Regions from separate parts of the Streptomyces sp. NPDC007189 genome, predicted to be linked through region 1. Evidence: riboswitches for the same ligand, from Rfam matches in the RefSeq annotation. Region 1 holds a riboswitch; each other region holds the start of a gene.

The links. A riboswitch is a leader RNA that binds a small molecule or an ion and turns the genes downstream of it on or off. The one in region 1 is predicted to bind cyclic di-AMP.
Positions count from the first base shown of each region.
Region 2: it holds a riboswitch for cyclic di-AMP, as region 1 does, so the genes downstream of both, AB0950_RS02375 (NlpC/P60 family protein) here and AB0950_RS17820 (M23 family metallopeptidase) in region 1, are expected to answer to the same signal.
Region 3: it holds a riboswitch for cyclic di-AMP, as region 1 does, so the genes downstream of both, AB0950_RS34000 (transglycosylase SLT domain-containing protein) here and AB0950_RS17820 (M23 family metallopeptidase) in region 1, are expected to answer to the same signal.
Region 4: it holds a riboswitch for cyclic di-AMP, as region 1 does, so the genes downstream of both, AB0950_RS12535 (M23 family metallopeptidase) here and AB0950_RS17820 (M23 family metallopeptidase) in region 1, are expected to answer to the same signal.

Region 1 is NZ_JBEYEY010000007.1:357,594-361,796, reverse strand. Features, by position in the region: gene AB0950_RS17830 (PrsW family intramembrane metalloprotease) at 1-426, shown strand, start outside; gene AB0950_RS17825 (aldo/keto reductase) at 470-1,414, opposite strand; gene AB0950_RS17820 (M23 family metallopeptidase) at 1,491-2,516, opposite strand; cyclic di-AMP (ydaO/yuaA leader) riboswitch at 2,524-2,692, opposite strand; tRNA gene AB0950_RS17815 (tRNA-Met) at 2,982-3,055, shown strand; gene AB0950_RS17810 (dihydrofolate reductase family protein) at 3,138-4,203, opposite strand, start outside.
Region 2 is NZ_JBEYEY010000001.1:518,281-522,483, forward strand. Features, by position in the region: gene pcrA (DNA helicase PcrA) at 1-1,409, opposite strand, end outside; cyclic di-AMP (ydaO/yuaA leader) riboswitch at 1,620-1,788, shown strand; gene AB0950_RS02375 (NlpC/P60 family protein) at 1,796-2,962, shown strand; gene AB0950_RS02380 (hypothetical protein) at 3,240-3,593, opposite strand; gene AB0950_RS02385 (NlpC/P60 family protein) at 4,023-4,203, shown strand, end outside.
Region 3 is NZ_JBEYEY010000021.1:145,842-150,044, forward strand. Features, by position in the region: gene AB0950_RS33995 (HAD family hydrolase) at 1-658, shown strand, start outside; gene AB0950_RS34000 (transglycosylase SLT domain-containing protein) at 1,086-1,574, opposite strand; cyclic di-AMP (ydaO/yuaA leader) riboswitch at 1,578-1,789, opposite strand; gene AB0950_RS34005 (polyprenyl synthetase family protein) at 2,370-3,380, shown strand; gene AB0950_RS34010 (sigma-E factor regulatory protein RseB domain-containing protein) at 3,739-4,203, shown strand, end outside.
Region 4 is NZ_JBEYEY010000005.1:117,764-121,966, reverse strand. Features, by position in the region: gene AB0950_RS12545 (HPr family phosphocarrier protein) at 1-100, shown strand, start outside; gene AB0950_RS12540 (GntR family transcriptional regulator) at 251-937, opposite strand; gene AB0950_RS12535 (M23 family metallopeptidase) at 1,138-1,884, opposite strand; cyclic di-AMP (ydaO/yuaA leader) riboswitch at 1,897-2,057, opposite strand; gene AB0950_RS12530 (pitrilysin family protein) at 2,269-3,657, opposite strand; gene AB0950_RS12525 (pitrilysin family protein) at 3,654-4,203, opposite strand, start outside.

The sequences.
Region 1 (4,203 bases):
CGGGAGCTGCGCACCGTGCGGGAGGAACTGCCGGCGTATGTGCTGGCCGGGTGGCTGGGACCGGCCGAGCCGTTCGCGCTCGGGTCGATGCGGGCGCGGCGCACGGCCCGGGACTACGCCCGGCACCACGGCGGCCGGCCGGCGGCGCGGGCCGTGGCCCAGTACGAGGCGTACGCCACCTCGCTCGCCTTCCTGCGACACCGGGGGCGCCGCGGGAAGGCCGGGGCCGACTTCGTCGTACGGGAGCGGGAGCTGCTGGACGAGCTGTGGAAGCGGCGGGATGTCGCGCGGCCGGCGCTGGAGTACGCGGCCCGCGTGGCACCGCAGCCACGGCCGGTGTACACGCCGCCGGCGCCCACGCCCTACTGGCCGGCGTACGGCTATCCGGCGGCGCCCTACTCCGCCTACAACCCGTATCGGACGTAACGAGCTCCGGTTACGGCGGAAAAAGATCAGCCGCGGCGGGAGATCAAGCCGACGCCTCCGTCAGCTGGGTCAGTTCCTTCTCCGTCAGCTTCAGGTCGACCACGCCGAGCAGGGCCGGGAGCTGTTCCACCGTGCGGGCCGAGGCGATCGGGGCGGTGATGGTGGGCTGGGCGGCGAGCCAGGCGAGGGCGACCGTGGCGACGGGGGCGTCGTGGGCGGCGGCGATCTCGTCCAGGGCCGCCAGGACCTTCTGGCCGCGCTCGGAGTCGGCGTACTCCTGGGCCCGGCCCGCGCGGGCGCTGTCGACCTTGGTGCCGGGGCGGTACTTGCCGGTCAGGAAGCCCGCGGCGAGGGAGAAGTACGGCACCGCGGCCAGGCCCTCCGCGGCGACCAGGTCCCGCAGCGGGCCCTCGTAGGTGTCGCGGGAGACCAGGTTGTAGTGGGGCTGGAGGGCGACGTAGCGGGCCAGGCCCTCGCGGTCGGAGAAGTCCAGCGAGGCCTTCAGGCGCTCGGGGCTGATGTTGGAGGCGGCGATGTGCCGGACCTTGCCCGCCCGGACCAGCTCGTCCAGCGCGCCGATGATCTCCTCGACGGGGATCTCGGGCTTGTCGAAGTGGGTGTAGTAGAGGTCGATGTAGTCGGTGTCCAGGCGGCGCAGGGAGGCGTCGGCGGCGGCCTTGATGTTGGCGGCGGACAGCCCCTGGTACTCGGGGTGCTGGCTGACCTTGGTGGCGACGACGACGCGGTCGCGGTTGCCGCGGGACTTGATCCACCTGCCGAGGACCGTCTCGGACTCGCCGCCCTTGTGGCCCTCGATCCAGGCCGAGTAGGAGTCGGCGGTGTCGACGAAGTTGCCGCCGGCCTCCGCGTAGGCGTCGAGGACGGCGAAGGAGGTCTCCTCGTCCGCGGTCCAGCCGAAGACGTTGCCGCCCAGGCAGAGCGGGAAGACCTCGAGGCCGGAGGAACCGAGTGTGCGCAGAGAAGTCATGCCACAAGTCAACGCCGGCGGTGGATGATCGCATTCCACCACCGGCGTGGGAATCCCGCGAAAAGAGCGGTGCGGCTCAGGGGTTGAGGCCCTTGCCGCGCAGCCACGGCGCCGGGTCGACGGCGGAGGCCTGCCCGTTCGGGTGGACCTCCAGGTGCAGGTGCGGGCCGGTGACGTTGCCGGTGGCGCCGACGCGGCCGATGACCTGGCCGGTGGAGACCTTCTGGCCGACGGAGACGTTGATCGAGGACTGGTGGCAGAACCACAGCTCGGTGCCGTCGTCCAGCGTGATGATGGTGCGGTAGCCGTAGGCGCCGGCCCAGCCGGCCTCGGTGACCGTGCCGCTGTGGACGGCCTTGATGAGGGTGCCGGTGGGGGCGGCGAAGTCGAGACCGGTGTGGTAGCCGGACGACCACATCGCGCCGGGCTGCCCGAAGGTGCCGGTGATCGTGTAGGACACGACCGGCAGCGTGTACTCCTTGGCCAGCTCGGCCAGCCGCTTGGCCTCGGCGGCCTTCTTGGCGTCGGCCTCCGCCTTCTCCTTGGCGGCGGTGGCCTTGGCGGCGGCCTCCTTCTCCGCCTTGGCGGCCGCGTCGGCGGTCTGCTTCTCGGCGGCGGCGAGCACGGCGGCGGTGGCCTTGCTGTCGGCCTGGCCCCGCTGCTGCTCGGCCTGGGCCATGATCCGGTTGCGCAGCGCCTCCCCCGCGTTGCCGCTGTCGGCGCTGTCGGTGGTGGTGCCGACCTTGCTGAGCCCGGTGGCGGTGGCCTCGGGCGCGGGGGAGGAACCGTCGAAGATGTGCTCGACGGAGTCCAGGTCCGGCAGGGAGATGGAGACCGGCGGCTTGCCGGTGTTGGCGCTGGCCATGCCGCCCGCGCCGACCGCGGCCATCACGCCGACGCCGAGGACGGTGGAGCTGCGCGCGAAGCCGCCGCGCTGCTTGGCGACCCGGTGCCGGCCGCGGACCGGGGAGACGGAGTCCTCGGTGGGGTTCCACTCCTCCCAGGGGCCCTCCTCGGCGCGGTAGGCGCCGTAGCCGAAGGTCTCCGGCTCGGCCTGCGGGGGCATGAAGGGGGCTTCTGGGGCGGGCGGGTTGGACGCCACTCGGGCGTGCTCCTTTCCTTCCTCCGCCTACCGGGTTAGCTGACGGGTTCGGAGCAGGAAGGTCTCCTACGCGCGTATACCGGACGTGGACTCTGCGAGTCCACGACGGCATCCGCGTGATTCACCCCAAGGTGGTGGTTCCCCGGTTCCCTCGCGGGATTCGGCGCGTGCGCACGGAGCCGCCTCTTGTGACGGCTGGGACGACCGCGCTGCGTTATCGAACGTTAATAGACCTGGCAGTCACTTTCCAAGCCGTTCGGCTTGATCATTAAGGTTTCCGGCCGCGGACTTACCGGCCAGGAGTGCGGCAAAAGGGGCGAGTTGACCGGCGTACAGCAGCGTCGGCGTTTTTGATGGTGTCTCAGATGTTATGCGGACGGCGGTCGCCCGGTCACGCTCGGTGAGGGGGCCGCCAGGGGCGTCGTCGAGCGGCCCTCCGACTGGTGTATGCTGGAGTCACAACGACGCGGGGTGGAGCAGCTCGGTAGCTCGCTGGGCTCATAACCCAGAGGTCGCAGGTTCAAATCCTGTCCCCGCTACTGAAGGCTCAGGGCCCGGAAACCAGCTGGTTTCCGGGCCCTGAGTGTTTTTCGGCCCCCGGTGTCTCCGGGCCCGCAGTGTTCACCCCAGCAGGTGGGCGTTCGGCGCCTTGGCGAGGTCCTCCAGTTCCGGCAGGACGACCACCTGCGCGCCCCCGCCGGCCAGGACCCCGGTCCCGTCGGCCCCCGGCACGAACGTGTCCGGCTCCTGCCACGCCGTGACCACCCGCCGTACCCCCGCGCGAAGGATCAGCTCGGCGCAGGGCGCGGGCCGTGAGGCGCGCCGGGCGCAGGGCTCCAGGCTGCTGTAGACGGTGGCGCCGGCCAGCCGCGGGTCGGCCGGATCCACCTTGGCCAGCGCGGCCTCCTCCGCGTGGACCACCGCGTCCCCGCCCTCCCGCGAATGGCCGCGGGCCAGCTCCGTGCCGTCGGCGGCGACCACCACCGCGCCGACGCTGAACGCCGTCTTCGACGGCGGGCACAGCGCGGCCAGCTCGCAGGCGGTGCGCAGCCAGTGCCGGTCGGCGGCGGCGGGCAGCGGCCCGCTGCCGGGGGCCGTGGGCTCGTAGCGCATGAGGACCACGTCCTCGATACGGCGGGTCTCGGTGAGCCGCAGCCGGCCGGCCTGGTAGCCGCCGGGCCCGAACAGGCGGGGCGCGGCCGGGTCGCCGACGAACAGCGGCGCGAGGACCAGCTGCAGCTCGTCGGCGAGTCCCTGCCGCAGCAGCTGGGTGTGGACCGTGCCGCCGCCCTCGACCATCAGCCGCCGCACCCCGCGCACGTCGTGCAGGTGGGACAGCAGGGCCCGCCAGTCGAGGGCGGGGCCGAGCGGGACGACGTCGGCGACGTCGCCGACCCGGCCGACGGCCCGCTGCGCCCCCTCGTCGGTGGTGTAGACGAGCTTGTCGCCGCCGGTGTGCCAGAACCGCGCGCCGGGATCGAGGTCGCCGGTGGCGGTGACGGTCGCCTTCAGCGGGTACTCCGGCCGGCCCGCCCGGACCCGGGCCGCGCGCCGCTCGGCGGAGTTGACCAGCAGCCGCGGATTGTCGGCGCGGATCGTGCCGGCGCCGACGAGGATGGCGTCGACACAGGCCCGTACCGCGTCGACCCGGTCGAAGTCGGCCGGACTGGACAGCAGCAGCCGGTCG
Region 2 (4,203 bases), on a different contig from region 1:
TCGCGGACCTCCTTGCGCTCGTAGAAGCGGACGCCGCCGACGACCTTGTAGGGCAGGCCGACGCGGATGAAGACCTCTTCGAAGACACGGGACTGGGCGTTGGTCCGGTAGAACACGGCCACGTCGCCCGACTTGGCCTCGCCCGCGTCGACCAGGCGGTCTATCTCGTCGGCGACGAACTGCGCCTCGTCGTGCTCGTTGTCGGCGACGTAGCCGGTGATGCGGGCGCCCTGGCCGGCGTTGGTCCACAGGTTCTTCGGGCGGCGGGACTCGTTGCGCTCGATGACCGCGTTGGCGGCGGACAGGATGGTCTGCGTGGAGCGGTAGTTCTGCTCCAGCAGGATCGTCGTCGCGTTCGGGTAGTCCTCCTCGAACTGGAGGATGTTGCGGATCGTCGCGCCGCGGAAGGCGTAGATCGACTGGTCCGCGTCACCGACGACGCACAGCTCGGCGGGCGGGAGGTCATGCTCGCCGGGCGGGGTGTCCTCGTCGTGTTCGCCCGTACCCACCAGCTCGCGGACGAGCGCGTACTGGGCGTGGTTGGTGTCCTGGTACTCGTCGACCAGGACGTGCCGGAAGCGGCGGCGGTAGTGCTCGGCGACGTCCGGAAAGGCGCGCAGCAGGTTGACCGTCGTCATGATCAGGTCGTCGAAGTCGAGCGCGTTGGCCTCGCGCAGCCGCGACTGGTAGAGCGCGTAGGCCTGGGCGAGGGTCTTCTCGAAGCCGTCGGTGGCCTGGGCGGCGAAGTCCTCCTCGTCGATCAGCTCGTTCTTCAGGTTGCTGATCTTCGCGCTGAACGACTTCGGCGGGAAGCGCTTGGGGTCGAGGTCCAGGTCGCGGCAGACCAGGGCCATCAGGCGCTTGCTGTCGGCGGCGTCGTAGATGGAGAAGCTGGAGGTGAAGCCGAGCTTCTTGCTCTCGCGGCGCAGGATGCGCACGCACGCGCTGTGGAAGGTCATCACCCACATCGCGTTCGCGCGCGGGCCGACGAGCTGCTCGACGCGCTCCTTCATCTCGCCCGCGGCCTTGTTGGTGAAGGTGATCGCGAGGATCTGACCCGGATGCACGTGCCGCTCGGCGAGCAGGTAGGCGATGCGGTGGGTCAGGACGCGGGTCTTGCCGGAGCCGGCGCCGGCGACGATGAGCAGCGGGGAGCCGGCGTGCACGACGGCGGCGCGCTGGTTGTCGTTCAGCCCCTGCAGCAGGGCCGCCGAGTCGAGGGCGGGGCGTGGGGCGCCGTCGCGGTAGTGGGTGTCCCGGTCCGGCGGCGCGTCGAACTTCCCGCCGAACAGATCGTCCGGAAGCGGCTCCGGAGCGTGATCGTCCTCGGGCGGCGGCGGGGGCTCCTCCTCGTGCCCGCGAGGGGCCTGGAGGTCCGCCAGGAAGCTGTCGTCAAAGAGGCTGCTCATCGCTCTACGAGTCTAGGGCGCGCCACCGACAACCGGTCGCCGTCCCGGAAAGACGACCGTCACAGGCGGCACGGCATGACCCTCACGCTGCGGAATCACCCGCTGACGGGGCGGTGATCCAGGCGTCGGATCACAAAAATGTATCGGACATATCACGCACCAACCTTCACACTAGTCACACGAGTTGGCTAGGTTGCCGTCAGGCCGCGTGCGCGGCCTCCGCCGAGTCCGGCGCGCCCCTCGGCGCGCGGAGCCGGGGACCCAACCGATCCCGGGGTGAATCGGCCGACTCCCGAGGGGACGACGCCGTAGGGCAACCCTTCCGAACCACCGCCCGAACCCGACAGCTAACCCGGTAGGCGGCCCATTGGAAGGAGTCGCCTCCCTTGGCGTCGCACCGCAAGCCGCGCCCCGGCGGGACCTCTGGCGCGGGCCTCCGCAGCCCCGCCCTCGCCACCGCAGCCCTCACCTCCATGGCCGTGTTCTCGCAGACCGCCGAGGCCGCTCCGAGAACCGATCACGCCAAGCCCAGCCTGGAGGAGGTCGAGAAGAAGGTCGACGACCTCTACCGCCAGGCGGAGTCGGCGACCGAGAAGTACAACGCGGCCAAGGAGCGCACCGGCAGACAGCGGGGACGTGTCGACGCCCTGCGCGACGAGCTCGCCCGGCGCACCGAGCGCCTCAACAAGGCGCGCGAGGAGCTGGGTTCCTTCGCCGCGGCCCAGTACCGCACCGGCACGGCCGCTCCCGGCACCGCCACCTTCCTGCTCGCGAACGACCCGCAGGAGTACTTCGACCAGAGCCAGCTGATGAACCGGCTGACCTCCCGGGAGAAGCGCGCGGTCGACGCCTACGTCGGCGAGCAGGCCGCGACCATGAAGGACCGGCGCCAAGCCTCCGAGAGCCTGCGAACGCTGGACGCATCGCAGCACGATCTGCGGACCGCCAAGGCCACCGTGCAGCGAAAACTGGCCTTCGCGCGCGAGCTGCTGTCCACGCTGACCGCCCAGGAGAAGGCTCGGCTGGCCGCCATCGAACGGCAGAAGCAGCAGGAGGCGGCGCACAGGGCGGCGGAGCTGGCGAAGCAGCAGGCGGCACGGCAGCAGGCCGCCGCGTCCTCGTCCACGGGGTCCGCTTCCGCGTCCACGGGGTCCGCTTCCGGCTCGGCCGGGTCCACGGTGTCCAGCTCGTACGACACGAAGGCCGAGAAGGCGCTCGCCTTCGCCCGTGCGCAGATCGGCAAGCCCTATGTGTGGGGCGCCACCGGCCCGGACTCCTACGACTGCTCGGGCCTCACCCAGGCCGCCTGGAAGGCCGCCGGCGTCACGCTTCCGCGCACCACGTACGACCAGGTCGACGCGGGCACCACGGTCTCGCTGGCCGACGCGCGGCCGGGCGACCTGATCTTCTTCTACGACGACATCAGCCACGTCGGCGTCTACATGGGCAACGGCATGATGATCCACGCCCCGAAGCCGGGCGCGTACGTCCGCGAGGAGTCCGTCTACTACGGCGGCGAGTCGATCATCCACAGCGTGGTCCGCCCCGGCTGACCGGGTTCACGCCCCGCGCGCGGGTACGGGCGCTTCCCGAACCTCACGCGCGCGTACGGGACATTTTCCGCACCCTGTGCGCGCGTGCGGTCATGGCCTGATCCCCACCCGCGCGGACGGGCATGACCGATCCCTGCGCGCGCGTGGGTGCTTTCGCCGCGATCCCCACGCGGGGATGGCCGGTGTTTTGACGTCCACGCGTGCGTGGCGGGTGTGTTCACGCACACGCGGTGCGTGGCGGGACCTGGCCAGGGCGGTTGCCGCGACGGGGTGAGCGTCAGGTCCACAGGACGGCGATGAAGATGTTCGCCATGGTCAGCGTGCCGACCAGCCCGAAGGTCCCCTTGTCGAGCTTCTCCTCGTCGCGCTTCACATAGACCAGTCCCAGGATCACGATCAGCAACGCCAGCTTGACGCCGATCTTGATGGTGTTGACGTGGTGGTCGTCGGCCTGGTTGAGACCGACCAGCGCCACGCCGGTGACCAGCATGGTCAGCGCCCCGTGCAGCATCCCGGGCACAAACCGGGCCGTGCCCTGGCCCATCGCCTTCATCTGAGTGAGGAAACCGCCGAGCAGCGCGGCGATGCCGATGATGTGCAGGCCGACGAAGAGATGGATGAGTGCGTCCATGGGCCGGAGCCTAGCCAGGGGCCCCGCAGCGTCCTGTCACCGGCCCCCGGCCCGAGTGACCGTACGCCGCATGGGCGATCTTGCATATATGCGCTCCATAGCACCCCACGCCTCCCGCCAGTCCCGCTTTCCGCGCTTCGGTCACCACGCTCCGTGAAGGCGACCGGCGCGGCACGGCGATGCGGTCACATACGGTCGCTCCCCGATCCGTCGGGACCAGTTCCGTACACCGCGTTACCAGCTCGTCACAGACAGGCCTAGCGTCCTGCTCCAGGTGACCGACTCCCCACCGCCGCCCGGGCCAGGGGCGGCCGTCGGCCACCACCGCCGAGAAGGGTCCGGCGGTGGCCCACTCCCCCTGTGCGGGCCGCCGCCGGACACACGGTCCCCTCGGTCCTGCGAGTCGTATGGAAGGACGTGACGGTCCAGGTGGCAGCGCACCGCAAGCCCCGGCAACGCTCGATCGGCGGCCATACGGCCCGGACGGCCGCCACCCTCGCCCTGGCCGGCGCGGCCACCGCGACGGGGTTCGACGGCACCGGACACGCCGAGCCGCAGCTGACGCCGGCACAGGTGAAGGCCAAGGTCGACAAGCTGTACCAGGAGGCGG
Region 3 (4,203 bases), on a different contig from region 1:
GCGGGCACGGCCCCTGCTCGCGCGCCTCGGCTGCACGGGGCTCGCGGTGTGCGGACAGGGCGCACAGGTCTACGACGCCGGGACCGGCCGGCTGCTGTGGTCGGTCCGGCTGGACCGGGAGCTGGCCGAGACGGCGCTCGGCAAGATCGAGGCCGAGGTGGGGCAGGTCTACGCCGCCGTCGACCAGGACGGCGTGGAGGGTCTCACGCTCATCGAGCCCGGGTACCGGATGCCGCACCCGACCCTGCCGGCGGTGCGGGTCGGCCGGCGCGACGACCTGTGGTGCGCGCCGATCAGCAAGGTACTGCTGCGCCACGCCGCCCTGTCGGACGACGAGTTGGCGGCCGTGGCGCGCGCGGTGGTGGGCTCGCTGGCCACGGTCACCATGTCCGGGCCGGGGACCGTGGAACTGCAGCCGTCCGGGGTGACCAAGGCGACCGGTCTCGCGCTGGCCGCCGAGCGGCTCGGGATCGCGGCGCGGGAGGCGCTGGCGTTCGGCGACATGCCCAACGACATCCCGATGTTCGACTGGGCGGGGCGCGGGATCGCCATGGCCAACGCGCATCCCGAACTCAGGGCGGTGGCCGACGAGATCACCCTGTCGAACGAGGACGACGGCGTCGCCGTCGCCCTCGAACGACTGTTTCCGGTCCACTGACCCTCGCGCACCGGACCGACTGACCGGCACATCGGTGCGCGGCCGCCTGGAGGAGGCCGGCACCGGCCGGGTGCGGCACGCGCGCGTGTGCGCCGGATGCCGACCGGCCGCCCGGTACGCCCCCGCTCGTCAGGTGCGGGGAACGTGCCGGGCGGCCGGGGTCGGGGCGGCCCGCGGCGTCGGCAGCGGCCGGGTCGCGGGACCGTTCAGGGGGCGTCCCGTGGGGGCGCGGCGGCCCTCAGGGAGCGGTTTTATGCGCCGCAGGGGTCCTTCAGGAGCGGTCCGTGGATCGCAGGGGGTCCTAAGGGAGTGGTCCGTGGCCGCAGGGGGCTCTCACGGAGTGGGCTGTGGCCACAGGGGGCCCTCAGGGAGCGGTCTGTGGCCACAGGGAGCCTCAGGGAGTGGGCTGTGGACTGTCTGGGGGGCGTCAGTAGGCGCTGTGGACGTTGTCGATCGACCCGTAGCGCGCGGCGGCGTAGTTGCAGGCCGCGGTGATGTTGGCGACCGGGTCGTACGGGCTGAAGGAGGTGCCGGCCACGTGGTACGCGTTGAACGTGGGGTCGATCACCTGGAGCAGTCCCTTGGACGGGATGCCGGCGGCGGCGTTGGAGTCCCACAGGTTGACGGCGTTCGGGTTGCCGGAGGACTCCCGCATGATGTTGCGGTAAATGCCGTTGTAGGTGCCGGGGATGCCCTTCTGGGACATGATCGCGAGCGACTGGCGGATCCAGCCGTCCACGTTGCCCGGGTGCCCCGCGGGGGTGGTGGGGGTCGTGGTGCTGCTCGTGGTGGCCGCGGAGGCGCTGGTGGCGCCGATGAGCGGCAGGGCGAGTACGGCGGCGCCGGCGCAGGTGGCGGCGAGGACGCGGGCGAGGCGGCTGTTGCGGGGTCGGCGGTGCCGAGCGGCTGCAGGCATGGGGACGTTCCTCTCCTACGCCTGCGAGGTGAGCTGTCGGGTTCGGGCGGGGAGGTGCCCGGCCGTGCCCGGAAGAGACACGGCTTCACCCCTAGCCGTACCGGTGCGGTGCGGTGCCGACCGGTCCGGCGACTTACCTGGGTCCCCCGCTCCTGCCGTACGAATGGTCCGTGGATGGGTGAGCGGGCGGCGGCAGGATTCGGCGTCCGCCCGACGGCCGGGAAGGTATGCGAGAGCACACGCCGGGAACAAGTGTCTGCGTCACACAACGCCCCATTTGACCTTGGCCGATGCCATATGTGGTACTTGATCCTTTGCGGTTGCCAAGCCTCAACTCGCCGGTCGGGCAAGGAGGGAGAGAGGCGTGGCGGGTTCCCGCGTGCGAGACCGCGCGTGACCCAACTCACGAAATAACAAAGTATGCCAAATCCGATATGGGGTATTTGCGCGGATCGGCTGAGTGGTGGAACCCGTGGCATGGTGCCCGTCGTTGTCGTGCTGATCGCGGTGTCTGTCGGTGTCGTAGGTGATCGCGGTGGCGCGGGGAGGGTGTGCGGGGTTACTCCGCCCGCCTGTCGTTCGCGACAAAGCGGGTGGGTTCCTGTTAAGTCGATGAATGTCCGTTTTTACCACTTGATCGAAAACATACCGGTCATGATCTGATAGCACCCGGGCTGGACCGGTGGGCGCTATCGGTGATCGAACAGGGACCGGATACGCTGACTTGAGTGATGGCAGCGACCTATCGACAAACCGTGTAATCGCCAGCAGACACCAGCAGACAGGAGACCCCTCGTGACCGTCGTCGGGCCGTTCGGGCTGAGCGTGCGGGACCAGGCTCTGGAAGCCGATGTCCAGGCCGGATTGACGGCTGTCGAGGAAGGCTTGCTCGAGGCCACCAAGAGCGAGGTCCCGTTCATCACGGAGGCAGCGCAGCATCTCGTACGGGCCGGCGGGAAGCGGTTCCGGCCGCTGCTCGTGATGCTCGCGGCCCAGTTCGGCGACCCCTACGCGCCGGGCGTCGTGCCGTCGGCCGTGGTCGTGGAGCTGACCCACCTGGCCACGCTGTACCACGACGACGTCATGGACGAGGCGGCCGTGCGGCGCGGTGTGGACAGCGCCAACACCCGCTGGGGCAACTCCGTCGCGGTCCTCACCGGTGACTTCCTCTTCGCCCGCGCCTCCCAGATCCTCGCCGACCTCGGCCCCGAGGCGGTCCGGGTGCAGGCCCTCGCGTTCGAACGGCTGGTCACCGGCCAGATCCTGGAGACCGCCGGCCCCTCGGACGGCCGCGACCCGGTCGAGCACTACCTGGACGTGCTCGCCGGCAAGACGGGCTCGCTGGTGGCCGTGTCCTGCCGGTTCGGGGCGATGATGTCGGGTGCCGACGAGACGGTCGTCGACGTGCTCACCCAGTACGGCGAGCGGCTCGGGGTCGCCTTCCAGCTCGCCGACGACGTCCTGGACATCGCCTCCGACTCCCACGAGTCCGGCAAGACCCCGGGCACCGACCTGCGCGAGGGCATCCCCACGCTGCCCGTGCTCCGGCTGCGCGAGCGCACCGCCCGCCTGCGGCTGCCCGAAGACGTCGCCCTGTGCGAGCTGCTGGACTCCGACCTCAGCGACGACGCCCGGCACGCCGAGGCGCTGGCCGCGCTGCGCGCCCACCCCGCGCTGGAGCAGGCCCGCCGGGACACCGTCCGGTACGCGGAGGAGGCCCGCGCCGCGCTCGCCCCGCTGCGGGAGTGCGACGCCAAGGCGGCGCTGCTGGAGCTGTGCGACGCGGTCGTCCACCGCGCCGGCTGACCCGGCCCTGCCCCACACGTCTCCGGCGGCCGCGCCACGGCGGCCTCCGACGGCCCACCACTCGTACGGCCACGCGCGCGTGCCCGTACGCCATCGCGCTCGTGCCCGCGCGACCCTCCCCGCCCCGTACGGCCCCCTCCGTTCTGATGAGACCCCTACGGGTCGGCGGAGCCGGGTGCCCTGCGCGTCATACCGCAGGAGTACGCGGAGTTGGCTCCGAGGTCTGACGCTTCCTCAAGGCCGATTTGGTGAGATGGAAACCACGGAAATCACCACTCCTCACCGATTCGGGTGAGAATGGCGGCTCGGGTGGACCAGCGTGAGAACAGCCGCCGCCGACGACGGAGGTAAGGCAGACATGGCACCGTACGAATCCGACGACGCAGTGGACGCCGCACGAGTGGACGCCACGCGGGACGAGGAAGCGCACGCCGGCCGCCGCAAGGCCGCCCGCTACGCGGTCCCGGTCGCGGTGGTGGGCGTGGCTGCGGCCACGATCGGTCTGGTCCCGGCGCTCGCCGCCTCCGGTGACCCCGACCTGCCCAAGATCACCGCACAGCAGCTCATCGAGAAGATCGCCAAATCGGACGTGCAGCAGATGTCCGGGACCGTGCGGATCGACACCGACCTCGGCCTGCCCGACCTCGGTGGCCTGGAGAACAGCCTGGCCTCCGGCGCCGCAAAGGGCTCCGGGGACGGCTCCTCCGCCGACCCGCAGTCCAAGCTCACCGAGCTGGTCTCCGGCACGCACACCCTGCGCGTCGCCGCCGACGGCCCGGAGAAGCAGAAGCTGTCGCTGCTGGAGAGCGGCTCGGAGTACAGC
Region 4 (4,203 bases), on a different contig from region 1:
GATCATCCTGGCCTCCGACGCCGAGGGCGCGGACGCCGCCCTGGACCGCCTGGCCAAGCTGGTCTCCGAGGGCCTCGAGGAACTGCCCGAGACGGTCTGAACACCAGCGCGCCGATAACCGGAAGCCGCGTCGCCCTTTCCAGGGGCGGCGCGGCTCCGCCCTTTTCCGGGCTCATTGCGCTCACACTTGAATTCGGGCAGCGGAAATACACCGCCACCGAATTCCTCTTCTTTGTATACGGCGTCCGTGTTAATGCCGCAGACCCGAGATGTTTACGGCGTGTTGCGAAGTCCTCACACGCTCGGCGGCCCTGGGAATGCGCAGCCGGTGCGCGGCCGTCGTGCGCTCGGTGTGCAGCGCCGTGAGCGCCCGCGCGCGTTCGCCGTCGCCGCGCGCCACCGCGTCGACGATGGCGCCGTGCTCCGCCCAGGCGTCCACCGGGCTGGCCGGCGCCTCCACGGCGTACATCCAGGCGATCTTGTGCCGCAGCTGGGTGAGCATCGCGGTCAGCGAGGGGCTGCCGCAGGCCTGGGCGAGCGTCTCGTGGAACCAGCCGCCCAGCGAGCGCAGATCCTCGCTGGTGCCCCTCCTGGCCCGCTCCTGGCCCAGTCTGACCAGGCCGCGCAGCACCTTCAGATGGGCCTCGGTGCGCCGCTGGGCGGCCCGCCCGGCGCCGAGCGGCTCCAGGAGCGTCCGCATCTCCAGCAGGTCGGCGGCCTCCTGCTCGGTCGGCTCGGCCACGCACGCGCCCGCGTGCCGGCGCGTCACCACGAACCCCTCGGCCTCCAGGGTGCGCAGGGCCTCCCGGACGGGGACGCGCGAGACGCCGTAGCGGCGGGCCAGGACTTCCTCGGTGAGGCGGCCGCCGCGCTCGTGGACGCCGGCGATGATGTCGTCCCGGATCGCCGTGCACACCGAATGCGCCGGAATACGCATGACCGACCTCCGCCTTAATCCCCGTGAAACGCCGACGATGGACGCCTGTTCCGTGACTCTATTCCAAGGAGCCGGAATTTCCGACGGCAGGCCGGAAGCAATGGATATTTTTTGGTCAGCGCCACCGGGCGGAGCCGGTGGGAAAACGGCGAAAGCCCCGGCTCGGTGAGCCGGGGCCTCGTCCGTCGCGCGTCGCGGTGTCAGACGTTCACGCCGTGCTTGCGGAGGTAGGCGACGGGGTCGACGTCGGAGCCGTAGTCCGGGGTCGTACGGGCCTCGAAGTGCAGGTGCGGGCCGGTGGTGTTGCCGGTCGCGCCGGACAGGCCGATCTGCTGGCCGGGGACCACGCGCTGACCCACGGAGACGCCGATGGACGACAGGTGGCCGTACTGGGTGTACATGCCGTCGGCCATCCTGATCACGATCTGGTTGCCGTACGCGCCGCCCCAGCCGGTGGAGACGACGGTGCCGGCGCCGACCGCGTGGACGGGCGTGCCGCTTGCCGCGTGGAAGTCGATGCCGGTGTGCGAGCCGGACGACCACAGGGAGCTGCTGGCCTTGTAGCCGGTGGAGACGTAGGAGTCCGCGATCGGGGCGACGAAGGTGTTCAGCAGGCGCTTGCGCTCGGCCTCGCGCGCCGCGCGCTCCCGGGCCTCGCGCTCCTGCTTGGCCTTCCTGGCCGCGGCCTCCTCGGCCGCCTTCTGCTCGGCGGCCCGCTTCTGCGCGGCGGCCTGCGCGTCGATGTGCTCGGCCACGTCGTCGCTGACGGCGAGGACCGGGGTGAGGCCGGTCTGCTCCACGGTGTTCTCGGCGGCGAGCGCCGGGGAGGCGGCGAGGGCGCCGATGACACCGGTGGTGGTGAGGGCAGCGATGCCGGCCGCCTGAGCGGTGGTGCGCTTGACCCGGCCGGGCTTGCGGTGCTTCCCGGAGGCGCACATGAACGCCATGGAGTGGCTGGTCCTTTCCTTCCCTCTCGCCTACCGGGTTAGCTGACGGGTTCGGAGCAGGAAGGTCTCCTACGGGCTCCCTCGCGGCTCGCGCGGGCGCCCGATTCACCCCAGGGACGTGGGTCCCCGGCTCCCCTGGCTCGCGCCGTACGGGGACTCGGCGATGGCTGTCCGGTGCCGCGGGTGCGGCGCACTGCCGGCGGACAGCCCGGACGACGCTACGAAAACCCGCTTTCGAATCCCAAACGGATCCGGGTCTTTGTAGCGCATCCCACAGGGCAGACAGGCAACCTCCGCCCCAAATCGGGCATCTGAGGAAGCGAGTGGAACAGCGTGGGGCTCCGACGGTCCACAGGCCGTCGGAGCCCCACGCGCGCGTGGCCGCTACTCGGCCGCCACGACGCTCACTTCGCCGATGCCGAGCGCCTCCACCGGCGCCTTGATCTGCGACGCGTCACCGACCAGAACGGTCACCAGGCGGTCCACCGGGAAGGCGTTCACGACGGCGGCCGTGGCCTCCACCGTGCCCGTCGCCGCGAGCCGCTGATACAGCGTCGCCTGGAAGTCGTCGGGCAGGTGCTGCTCGACCTGGTCGGCCAGCGTGCTCGCGACGGCCGCCGCGGTCTCGTACTTCAGCGGCGCCACCCCGACCAGGTTCTGCACCGCCACGTCCCGCTCGGCGTCCGTCAGACCCTGCGCCGCGAGGGTGCGCAGCACCTTCCACAGGTCGTCCAGCGCCGGGCCGGTGTTGGGGGTGTCCACGGAGCCGCTGATGGCGAGCATCGACGCGCCCGTGCCGTCCGGCGCGGACCGGAGGACCTGGCCGAAGGCGCGCACCCCGTAGGTGTAGCCCTTCTCCTCGCGCAGGACGCGGTCCAGGCGGGAGGTGAGGGTCCCGCCGAGGCAGTACGTGCCGAGCACCTGGGCGGGCCACACCCGGTCGTGCCGGTCGGGCCCGATCCGGCCGATGAGCAGCTGCGTCTGGACGGCGCCGGGCCGGTCCACGATGACCACGCGCCCGGTGTCGTCGGCGGTCACCGGCGGCACGGGCCGCGGCTCGCCCGGAGTGCCGGTCCAGGCGCCGAGGGTGTCGGCGAGCAGCGCGTCCAGGTCGACGCCGGTGAGGTCGCCGACCACGACCGCGGTGGCCGTGCCGGGGCGTACATGCCGGTCGTAGAAGGCGCGTACGGCGCCGGCGTCGATCTTCTCGACGGTCTCCTCGGTGCCCTGGCGGGGGCGCGACATGCGCGAGGCCGCCGGGAACAGCTCCTTGGACAGCTCCTTGGCGGCCCGGCGGGAGGGGTTGGCCAGCTCGTGCGGGATCTCGTCCAGGCGGTTGCGGACCAGCCGCTCGACCTCGCTCTCGGCGAAGGCGGGCGCGCGCAGGGCGTCGGCGAGCAGGCCGAGGCCCTTGGGCAGGCGGGAGGCCGGGACCTCCAGGCTGAGCCGGACGCCGGGGTGGTCGGCGTGCGCGTCCAGGGTGGCGCCCGCGCGCTCCAGCTCGGCGGCGAACTCCTCGGCGGAGTGCTTGTCGGTGCCCTCGGAGAAGGCCCGCGCCATGATCGTGGCGACGCCGTCCAGGCCGGCCGGCTCGGCGTCCAGGGGCGCGTCCAGCAGCACCTCGACGGCGACGACCTGCTGGCCGGGTCGGTGGCAGCGCAGCACCGTCAGGCCGTTGTCCAGAGCCGAGCGCTCGGGGGCCGGGAACGCCCACGGCCTGGCCTCGCCGGGCTGCGGCTGGGGGTGGAACTCCATGGTGGCGAGCTCGGTCACTTGGCCGTCTCCTCGTTCTCGTTACCGGCCTCTACGGTCGCTTCCTGCTCCGGGTCCTCGGGGACGCCGGCGTCCGGGACCTCCTCCGGGGCCTTCGGCTCGTACACCAGGACGGCGCGGTTGTCCGGGCGCAGGCGGGCCTTGGCGATCTCCTGGACCTCCTGGGGGGTCACCTCCAGGACGCGCTTGACGGCGGTGAGGGCGAGCTGCGGGTCGCCGAACAGGACGGCGAAGCGGCACAGTTCGTCGGCGCGGCCGGCGACCGTGCCGAGCCGGTCCAGCCACTCGCGCTCCAACTGGGCCTGGGCGCGCTCCATTTCCTCGGGCGTGGGGCCCTCCTCGGCGAACCGGGCCAGCTCCTCGTCGATGGCGGCCTCGATGACCGGCACCTCGACGTCACCGGAGGTCTTCACGTCCAGCCAGCCCATGGAGGGCGCACCGGCCAGGCGCAGCAGGCCGAAGCCGGCGGTGACGGCCGTACGGTCGCGGCGGACCAGCCGGTTGTAGAGGCGGGAGGACTCGCCGCCGCCGAGGACGGTCAGGGCG